One region of the Streptomyces sp. NPDC050418 genome, then DNA from elsewhere that is predicted to be linked to it. Evidence: riboswitches for the same ligand, from Rfam matches in the RefSeq annotation. Region 1 holds a riboswitch; the other holds the start of a gene.
What was found. A riboswitch is a leader RNA that binds a small molecule or an ion and turns the genes downstream of it on or off. The one in region 1 is predicted to bind glycine.
Positions count from the first base shown of each region.

Region 2: another riboswitch for glycine. It lies ahead of gcvP (aminomethyl-transferring glycine dehydrogenase); the one in region 1 lies ahead of gcvT (glycine cleavage system aminomethyltransferase GcvT).

Region 1 is NZ_JBITIG010000013.1:80,687-85,779, reverse strand. Features, by position in the region: gene glyA (serine hydroxymethyltransferase) at 1-415, opposite strand, end outside; gene gcvH (glycine cleavage system protein GcvH) at 429-806, opposite strand; gene gcvT (glycine cleavage system aminomethyltransferase GcvT) at 881-1,996, opposite strand; glycine riboswitch at 2,148-2,242, opposite strand; gene ACIBI4_RS28655 (AAA family ATPase) at 2,491-3,171, shown strand; gene ACIBI4_RS28650 (enhanced serine sensitivity protein SseB) at 3,241-4,017, shown strand; gene ACIBI4_RS28645 (enhanced serine sensitivity protein SseB C-terminal domain-containing protein) at 4,208-4,975, shown strand.
Region 2 is NZ_JBITIG010000002.1:646,761-651,853, forward strand. Features, by position in the region: gene gcvP (aminomethyl-transferring glycine dehydrogenase) at 1-2,077, opposite strand, end outside; glycine riboswitch at 2,271-2,378, opposite strand; gene ACIBI4_RS07270 (PRC-barrel domain-containing protein) at 2,538-2,909, shown strand; partial or broken gene ACIBI4_RS07275 (DNA polymerase IV) at 2,831-4,405, opposite strand; gene ACIBI4_RS07280 (MerR family transcriptional regulator) at 4,463-5,093, opposite strand, start outside.

The DNA.
Region 1 (5,093 bases):
GCTTGCCGGAGAAGTTCAGGCGCATGCCGTGGGTCAGGTGACCGCCGTGCGCGAGGTCAAGGCCCAGGATCGTGTCGCCGGGCGAGGCGATCGCGAAGAGCGCGGCCTGGTTGGCCGAGGCGCCCGAGTGCGGCTGGACGTTGGCGTACTCGGCGCCGAACAGCTCCTTCACACGGTCGATCGCGATCTGCTCGGCGACGTCCACGTGCTCGCAGCCGCCGTAGTAGCGGCGGCCCGGGTAGCCCTCGGCGTACTTGTTGGTGAGGACCGAGCCCTGCGCCTCCATGACCGCGACCGGAGCGAAGTTCTCCGAGGCGATCATCTCGAGCGTGGACTGCTGGCGCTTCAGCTCGGCGTCGACCGCGGCGGCGATGTCCGGGTCGAGCTCATGCAGCGAGGTGTTGAGAGAGGACATGAAAGTACGGGCCTCAGCTTCCGGAGAACGCGGTGTACTCGTCGGCGGACATCAGACCGTCCTGCTCGGCCTCGACGCGCACCTTGAACAGCCAGCCGCCCTCGAACGGGGCCGAGTTCACGAGCGACGGGTCGTCCACGACGTCCTGGTTGGCCTCGACGACCTCACCGGTGACCGGGGCGTACAGCTCGGAGACCGACTTCGTCGACTCCAGCTCGCCACAGGACTCACCGGCGGTCACCGTGTCGCCGACCTCGGGGAGCTGCACGAAGACCACGTCGCCGAGCGCGTTGGCCGCGTGCTCCGTGATGCCGACCGTCGAGACGCCGTCCGCGGCGGCCGACAGCCACTCGTGCTCCTTGCTGTACCGCAGTTCCTTGGGGTTGCTCATGGCCTGAATTCTCCTGTACGCGGGGGAGTGGTGCGGGATGAGGGGTGACGAAGGGTGATGCGGCCCGGCGAGGGCTACTTCTGGCGCTTGTAGAACGGCAGCGCGACGACCTCGTACGGCTCGTGCGTGCCGCGGATGTCCACGCCCACACCCTTTGTACCGGCCTCGGCGTGCGCGGCGTCGACGTACGCCATCGCGATCGGCTTGCCGAGCGTCGGCGACGGGGCGCCGGAGGTGACCGAACCGATGACCTCGCCGTCGGCGACGACCTGCATCTCGGCGCGCGGGACGCGGCGGCCCTCGGCGATCAGGCCGACGAGCTTGCGCGGCGGGTTCTGCTCGGCGCGCTCGGCGGCGGCGGCCAGCGCCTCGCGGCCCACGAAGTCGCCGTCCTTCTCGAACTTGACGACCCGGCCCAGACCGGCGTCGAACGGCGTCAGCGAGGTGCTCAGCTCATGCCCGTACAGCGGCATGCCGGCCTCCAGACGCAACGTGTCACGGCAGGACAGACCGGCCGGGACCAGGCCGTACTCCTGGCCCGCCTCGGTGAGCGCCTGCCAGACCGTCTCGGCGTGCTCGGGCTTGAGGAAGAGCTCGAAGCCGTCCTCGCCCGTGTAGCCGGTGCGGGCGATCAGCGCGGGCACACCGGCGACCGTGCCGGGCAGACCGGCGTAGTACTTCAGGCCGTCCAGGTCGGCGTCGGTGACGGCCTTGAGGATGGCGGGGGAGTGCGGGCCCTGCACGGCGAGCAGCGCGTAGGCGTCGCGGTCGTCGCGGACGACGGCGTCGAAACCGGCCTGGCGCTCGGTCAGCGCGTCGAGCACGACCTGCGCGTTCGAGGCGTTGGCGACGACCATGTACTCCTGGTCGGCGAGGCGGTAGACGATCAGGTCGTCGAGGATGCCGCCGTCGGCCCGGCAGATCATGGTGTAGCGGGCGCGGCCGACACCGACCGTGCCCATGTTGCCGACCAGCGCGTAGTCGAGCAGCTTGGCGGCCTCGGGGCCGGTGACGGCGATCTCGCCCATGTGCGAGAGGTCGAAAAGACCGGCCTTGGTGCGGACGGCGTTGTGCTCGTCGCGCTCACTGGCGTACCGCAGCGGCATGTCCCAGCCGGCGAAGTCGGTCATCGTGGCGCCGAGCGAACGGTGCAGGGCGTCGAGTGCGGTCAGACGGGGGGCGTTGCTCATCTTCAAGGGCTCCCAGGGCATGACTGGTGAGGTCGTTCCTCCCCATCTGTCATAAACCTGAGAGGTTCACCACGCCCACACGTAGTACGGGATGTGGCTTGCACCTTGGGTGGAGCCGCACGTCACACGACGGCTCGCTTTTCAGAGTTGCCTCGTCCGCGCGGTACGGGGCCTGAGAGATTCAAGGGAGGGACTTGCTCCTTCGGCGCCCGGACCTGGGGTCCGGGACTCTCCCGCGCGGGTTCGAACGGCCGGTATGCAGTTGGCGCGCACATCATTGCACGTCCTCGGGAACCCGTCGCCCGGGGTGCGCCGGCAGAAACCGGCGGGAACCGGGCAGGCGAAAACCAGGTCCCCGTGAATTACCGACTCTTTACACTCGGGAGGGCAAAGTGCGAGGACGGTCTCCCGGTCACGGAGCACAGGAAGCGGCAGCGGAAGAAGAGGCGGAGCCCCACAGGAGGCCAGTCCCCGGTCCATCGAGGGGGAGGACGATCACAGTGCAGCACTCAGGCGCCGGCGCCTACGTCACGAACGGCGCGGCCGCCGTGCCCACACAGGCAGGGCCGAGGCGCCGCCTCACGGCGGTGCGCGACACCGGGCCGTCCGTGGTCCGCGACCTGCGCGGCAGGACCGGGCCCGACCGGCTGCTCTTCGCCCCCGGCGACCTCGTGGTCGTCTCCGGACTGCCCGGCAGCGGCAAGACCACCCTGATCCAGCGCGCGGTGCGCGCCCCCCGGCTCGACTCGCAGGACTCCCGCGACCGCTGGGCCGCCTTCATGCCGAGCTTCCTGCCGTACGCGCTCTACCGCCCCCTCGTCCGCGTCGCGCACTACGCGCGGCTGCGCCGCACGCTGCGCTCGGGCGCCGAGGTCGTGGTGCACGACTGCGGGACGCAGGCCTGGGTCCGCCGCTGGCTGGCCCGCGAGGCCCGCCGCCGCGGCAGCTCCCTGCATCTGCTGCTGCTCGACGTCGACCCGTCAACCGCCCTGGCCGGCCAGCGCGACCGCGGCCGCGGGGTGTCCCGGTACGCGTTCAGCCGGCACCGCGGCGCGGTCGGCCGCCTGGTCCGCGACGCGGAACGCGGCCTCCTGCCCGCGGGCTGCGCTTCGGCGGTCCTGCTCGACCGCGAGACGGCCGCCGCACTGCGGGTCCTCGGCTTCCGTACGGCCTGAGGCTCGGCCTGGCCCTGCGCGAGCCCCGCGCTAGGGTCGAGCCGCACATATCGAGAGGTGGGGCGCCAGATGGACGGTCCGGGGCAGGGCGAGATGTACGCGCAGGCGCAGGGCTGGCCCGCCAACGAGCTCGAGGAGGTCCTCGCGGCCTCGCTCGGCGCGGGCCCCGCCGCGGGCGCCCGCATCCTGGAGGTCCTCGGCCGCAGCTTCATCTGGGTCCCGCTCCCCAACGGCGGCGGCCGCGGCAGCCAGAACCTCGATGTGCCCACGCTCGAGCTCGACGGCCAGGCGTACGTCCCCGTCTTCAGCTCGCAGCAGCAGCTGACCCAGGTCACCGGACCCGCGATGTCCTTCACCGTCGCCCCCGCCGTCGACTTCGCCCGCGGCCTGCCGCCGCAGGCGGGCATCGTCGTGAACCCCGACGGCGCCGTCGGCATCCCGCTCCCGCCGCCCGCCGTCGCCGAGCTGTGCCGCGCGGGCCGCACCCCGCTCGACGGACCGGCCGCCGGCGGCCGCGTCCGCCTCTACGAGCCGGACTGGCAGGAGGACCCGGTCGACTTCCTGCGCGCGGCCGCCGAGGAGTTCGAGGCCATCGGCATCGTGCTCGTCGCCCGCCGCTGCCTCGCCGCGATCGAGACCGCCGACCCGGTGCTCTTCATCGGCGTCGAGCTGTCCCAGTGGGAGGGCGCCGGACGCAACCTCCCCATGGACGCGCTCGGCCGCGCGCTTGGCCGGATCACACCGCCCTGGCCGGTCAACCTGGTCCTCCTCGACGTGGCCCAGGACCCGGTCGGAGACTGGATGTCCGCGAAGGTCCGCCCGTTCTACCGCCGGGAGCACGCGTAGCCCGCGCGTGATACCGCATACACCCCGCGCCGCGCGAAATTCGTCACGGGGAGCGTCAAGTCGGTGTCAGAAGCGCCGCATAAGCTGGTTACATAGCCCGGGCCGGAACGTCGCGGTGTTGACGGACGTGACGGTGCGGGGCGTAGGGCTGCAACATCTTGAAAAAAGCGGGGCGAAGGGGCGGTCAAGAGTGAGTGCGTCGGGCACGGCTGCGGCCGGGCAGGTCGAGCACATGCTGCGCCAGGTGACACCCGGGCGGTACGACGCGTACGAGGCGCTGCTCCAGGCCGTCACGGACGGCCGGATCTGGATGCTGCTCTGGCACGGCCAGGCCGGCTCGCCCGACGCCCAGTACGGGAACATGGAGATCGACGGGTTCTCGTACGCCCCCTGCGTCACCTCCGCGCAGGAGCTCGCCGCCTCCGGCTGGAACAGGGCGCACGAGGTCGTCTCCGGTCTCGATGTCGCGCACACCCTCTACCCCGACCACTACGGCCTGTGGCTCAACCCGCACGCCCCCGGCGGCGGTGTCGGTGTCCCGTGGCTGGATCTGCGCCGGATCGCCACCGGCCTCGCGAAGGTGCCGGCCGGGCCGCTGCGGCTGACCGAACCGACGCTGGACATCGCGCAGTTCTACGCCCAGCTCAGCCAGAACGCCCACCGCACCCCCGCCGTCCGCTCGCTGCGCCGCGCCTGGGTGCAGCCCGCGCTCGGCTCCCCGTATCTGGCGATCGGTCTGGATGTGTACGACACGTCCCCGGCCGCGGTCGACTCGGTGCGCGTGATGATGCAGCAGTCCATCGCCTCCGTCCCGGACGGTCTGCCGGTCTCGACGGTCGCGATGTCCGACACGTACGACCCGATCACGATGTGGCTGCGCGCCAACTCCCGTCCGTTCTACGACCGCGAGGCGCACGGTGGCGGCGCCGGCGGCTATGGGTATCCGCCTGCTGGCTGACCGTGAGCGGAGGCGTCGCTTCCGCCCTATCGCGGTATGAGTGATGCGGTTGGGGCGCCATGTCCCGTACCTGACCGATTTGTTGGCTCCCTGGGTCTCATCTAGGTATCACCGCTAT
Region 2 (5,093 bases), on a different contig from region 1:
CCAGACCCACCAGGGCGTTGAGGTTCGCGCCGTCCACGTACACCTGACCGCCGGCGTCGTGCACCTGGGCGCAGATGTCGGCGACGTGCTCCTCGAAGACGCCGTGCGTCGAGGGGTACGTGATCATCAGGACCGCGAGCTCGTCCTTGTGCTGCTCGATCTTGGCGCGCAGGTCGGCGACGTCGATCTCACCGTCGTCGGCGGTCTTCACGACCACGACCTTCATGCCGGCCATCACGGCGCTGGCGGCGTTGGTGCCGTGCGCGGAGGACGGGATGAGGCAGATGGTGCGCTGGTCGTCGCCGTTGGCGCGGTGGTAGCCGCGGACCGCGAGCAGACCGGCGAGCTCACCCTGCGAACCGGCGTTGGGCTGCAGCGAGACCTTGTCGTAGCCGGTGACCTCGGCGAGCTGCTCCTCGAGCGACCGGATGAGCGTGAGGTAGCCCTGCGCCTGCTCGGCCGGCACGAAGGGGTGCAACTGGCCGAACTCGGGCCAGGTGACCGGCTCCATCTCGGTGGTCGCGTTCAGCTTCATGGTGCAGGAGCCGAGCGGGATCATGCCGCGGTCGAGCGCGTAGTCCTTGTCCGAGAGCTTGCGCAGGTAGCGCAGCATCGCGGTCTCGGAGCGGTGCTCGTGGAAGACCGGGTGCGTCAGGTACTCGTCGGAGCGCAGCAGCCCGGCGGGCAGCGCCTCACCGGCGGCGGCGTCCAGGGCCTCGATGTCACCGCTGACACCGAACGCGGACCAGACGGCGGCCAGCTGCGTACGGGTGGTGGTCTCGTCACAGGACAGCGCGACGTGGTCGCCGTCGACCAGGTGCAGGTTGACCCCGCCCTCGCGCGCGGCGGACACGACCTCGGCGGCCTTGCCCGGGACGCGCACGGTGAGGGTGTCGAAGAACGAACCGTGCACGACCTCGACGCCACCGGCCTTCAGGCCCTCGGCGAGGATCGAAGCGTAACGGTGCGTGCGGCGGGCGATGTCCGCGAGGCCCTGCGGGCCGTGGTACACCGCGTACATACCGGCCATGACGGCGAGCAGCACCTGCGCGGTGCAGATGTTGCTGGTCGCCTTCTCACGGCGGATGTGCTGCTCACGGGTCTGCAGCGCGAGGCGGTACGCCTTGTTGCCGTCGGCGTCGACGGAGACACCGACGAGGCGGCCGGGCAGGCTGCGCGCGAACTTCTCGCGGACCGCCATGTAGCCGGCGTGCGGACCGCCGAAGCCCATCGGCACACCGAAGCGCTGCGTCGTACCGACGGCGATGTCGGCGCCCAGCTCACCGGGCGAGGTGAGCAGCGTGAGCGCGAGCAGATCGGCGGCGACGGTGACGATCGCACCGAGCTTGTGCGCCTGCTCGATGACGGGCTTGAGGTCGCGCACGGCGCCGGAGGCGCCCGGGTACTGCAGCAGCACACCGAAGACACCGCGCTCGGCGATCTCGGCGGGGATGCCCTGCGACAGATCCGCGACGACGACCTCGACACCGGTCGGCTCTGCGCGCGTCTCGATCACGGCGATGGTCTGCGGCAGCGCGTCGGCGTCGACCAGGAACACGCCCTGCTTGACCTTGCCGACGCGGCGCGCGAGCGCCATGGCCTCGGCGGCGGCGGTGCCCTCGTCGAGCAGCGAGGCGCCGGAGGTCGGCAGACCGGTCAGGTCGGCGACGACGGTCTGGAAGTTGAGCAGCGCCTCCAGGCGCCCCTGCGAGATCTCCGGCTGGTACGGGGTGTACGCCGTGTACCAGGACGGGTTCTCCATGACGTTGCGCAGGATCACCGGCGGCGTGAAGGTGCCGTAGTAGCCGAGACCGATCATGGGCGCGAGCACTTCGTTGCGATCGGCGAGCGTCCGCAGTTCGGCGAGCACCTCGGCCTCGGTGCGCCCCTCGGGCAGCCCGAGCGCCTCGGCGCTCTTGATCACGTCCGGCACCGCGGCCGCGGTCAGCTCGTCGAGCGAGCCATAGCCGACCTGGGCGAGCATCTTGGCGCGGGCCTCGGCATCGGGGCCGATGTGGCGCTGCTCGAAGGGGATGCCGCGCTCGAGCTCGTGGAGCGGGATGCGGTTGGCGGTCATTACGGAGGCCTCCTGGTCGTATGCGACCTGCGAGGGGCACCACGGCGCGGGTACCCGGACGGCCTCCCCCTCTGTCATCTCAACCTGAGAGTTTCACCGGCCCGCGGCACACGTTTCCGTGATGCCCTCGGTCCGGCTTTCACCGTCGGTGAGAGCGGAAGCCGTCGACGTCCGCCCTGCTTTCCAGAGTGACCTCGTCCGTGCGGTACGGGTGCCTGAGAGATTCCGGGGAGGATTTGCTCCTTCGGCGCCTCCTGCCAGTACGTTCACCGGACTCGGAGAGCTCTCCCGCACGGGGTCAGCAGCCGTCTGCCAGCCTACCAGCGGGCACACGGCACGATTCCGCGCGTACGGCCCCTTCCTCCTCCGAGTGGCCACGCACCCGAAAGTGGCTTTTCGTAGGAAAACAGGGAATCCGCATGACTTTGTGAACCGGCTTTGCGAACCACGTGGAGGCACCGTGCAGACCGACATCGACCCGCGCAGCCTGATCGGCCGCAAGGCCTTCGACCGCAACGGCTCCAAGCTCGGCACCGTGGACGAGGTCTATCTCGACGATGCGACGGGCGTCCCGGAGTGGGCGGCGATACGCACGGGCCTGTTCAGCCGGGACGCCTTCGTCCCTCTCGAACCCAGCGAACTGGTCGAGGGCACCCTCCACGTCCCCTACGAGCGCGCCCTGATCAAGGACGCCCCCGACTTCGGCGTGGGCCGCCACCTCTCCCCGGAGCAGGAGCTGCAGCTCTACCACCACTACGGTCTGTCCCTCACCGACCCGACCGATCCCCCGCAGGACCAGAATTTCGGCCACATCGCGGGCCAGGACTCCTGACCGCGGCACCCCGGCTTCTCACTCGTCCCGCCCGGCTACTCCCCCGTATCCACCAGCGGCAACGGCTCCCCGGGCTCCAGATCGGGGTCGTCGACCCGGAACGTCTTCACCCGTCCCGGCCCCGAGTCCGGCGTCTCGAACCGCACCGTCACCCGCCCCAGACCACTCCCCTGGACCCACCCGGGCCCGAACTCCGTATGCCGCACATCGTGCCCGGCGTACCACCGCCGCTCGGCAGGCTCGGCCTCCACGGGCTCCGCGCCGGCCGGGGGCGGAGACGGCGATGCGGTTGAGGACGGCGAAGGCAGATCGTCATCACCTTCATGACCGGGATCCGCCCCCTCGGCCACCCCGTCCTCGCCGCCCGCCCGCGCCTCGGCGGCCCGCGCCTCCGCCTCGGCAGCCTGCGCCTCCGCTTGGGCAGCCTGCGCCTGGGCGAAGAGGTCCTCCTGCGTGTAGTCGGCGAGCCCGCTCACCCCGACCCCGAGCAACCGCACCCCGCCCGTCGTGTCCACCGCTTCGAGCAGCCGGGCTGCCGCTTCGCGCACCACGGCCGGATCGTCCGTCGGCCCCCGCAGCGTCTCGGACCGGGTGAGCGTCGAGAAGTCGTAGCGCCGCACCTTGAGCACCACGGTCCGCCCCGAGTGCCCGGCGGCCCGCAGCCGCTGCACACAGCGCTCGGCCAGCCGGTCCACCTCGTACCGCACCCGTACACGGTCGTGGATGTCCACGTCGAAGGTGTCCTCGACCGACACCGACTTGGTCTCCCGCTCGGCCACCACGGGCCGCTCGTCCACCGCGAGCGCCATCGTGTACAGATGCCCGCCGTGCGCCTTCCCCAGCAGCCGTACGAGCTCGTCCTCACCGGCCTCGGCGATCTCCCCCACGGTCGTGATCCCGGCCCGCCGCAGGTGGTCACCGGTGGCGGGCCCGACCCCCGGCAGGATCCGGACGGACTTGTCCGCGAGCAGTTCCCGCTCGGTCCCGGGAGTGATCAGCCGCAGCCCGTCGGGCTTGGCCTCCTCGGACGCGATCTTCGCGAGCATCTTCGACGCGGCGAGCCCCACCGACCCGGTCAGCCCGGTGACGGTCCGTATGTCGGCCCGCAGCTTCTCGCCCACGGCGAGCGCCGACGCGGTGTCCCAGGCGACCTCGCCCGCCTCCAGGTCCACGAACGCCTCGTCCAGGCTCAGCGGCTCCACCAGCGGCGACAGCTCGCCGAGCAACCGCATGACCTGCCGGCTGATGTCCCGGTACAGACCGAAGCGCGGCACCAGATACGCCGCGTTCGGCGCGAGCCGCCGCGCCTGCCCGATCGGCATCGCCGAGTGCACCCCGAACCGCCGGGCTTCGTACGAGGCGGTGGCCACCACCCCGCGCGGCCCGAGCCCGCCCACGACCACGGCTTTTCCGCGCAGACTCGGCTTGGCTGCCTGCTCCGCCGAGGCGTAGAAGGCATCCATGTCGAGATGCAGGATGGTGGGCGCGGATCTCACAGGTCCGATGCTGCCCTACGGCACTGACAACGGCCCCGGATCCACCGGGGCCGCGCGTCACACAGCGCGGTTACGGCGCCGCGCCAGCTCATCCGAGGGGTTGTGCCCGATGAGGGTCTCCCCGGTGTCCACACGCTCCCCGTGGAGCTGCGAGAGGGCCGTCTCCACATCGCGCCAGACGACACCCACGGCGATCCCGAAGATCCCCTGGCCGCCCTGGAGCAGATCCACGACCTCGTCGGGCGAGGTGCACTCGTAGACCGTCGCTCCGTCGCTCATGAGGGTCATACGTTCCAGATCGGCGAAGCCGCGCTCGCGCAGGTGCTGCACGGCGGCGCGGATGTTCTGGAGCGAGACGCCGGTGTCCAGGAACCGCTTCACGATCTTCAGGACGACGACGTCCCGGAAGCTGTAGAGCCGCTGGGTCCCGGACCCGAAGGCGGACCGCACGCTCGGCTCGACGAGGCCCGTACGGGCCCAGTAGTCCAGCTGCCGGTAGGTGATCCCGGCCGCCGCACAAGCGGTGGGCCCCCGGTAACCGACCTGCTCGGCCGTCTCGTCACCGCCGCCCCGCACCACGGCGGGGTTTCCCGGCCGCTTGGGAGCATGTCCGGCCGCGCCACTGTGGAGCGGGTACGGACCGCTCTCCCCCGGACTCCGTCCGCGGGCTCCCCCAGCCGTACCGTCG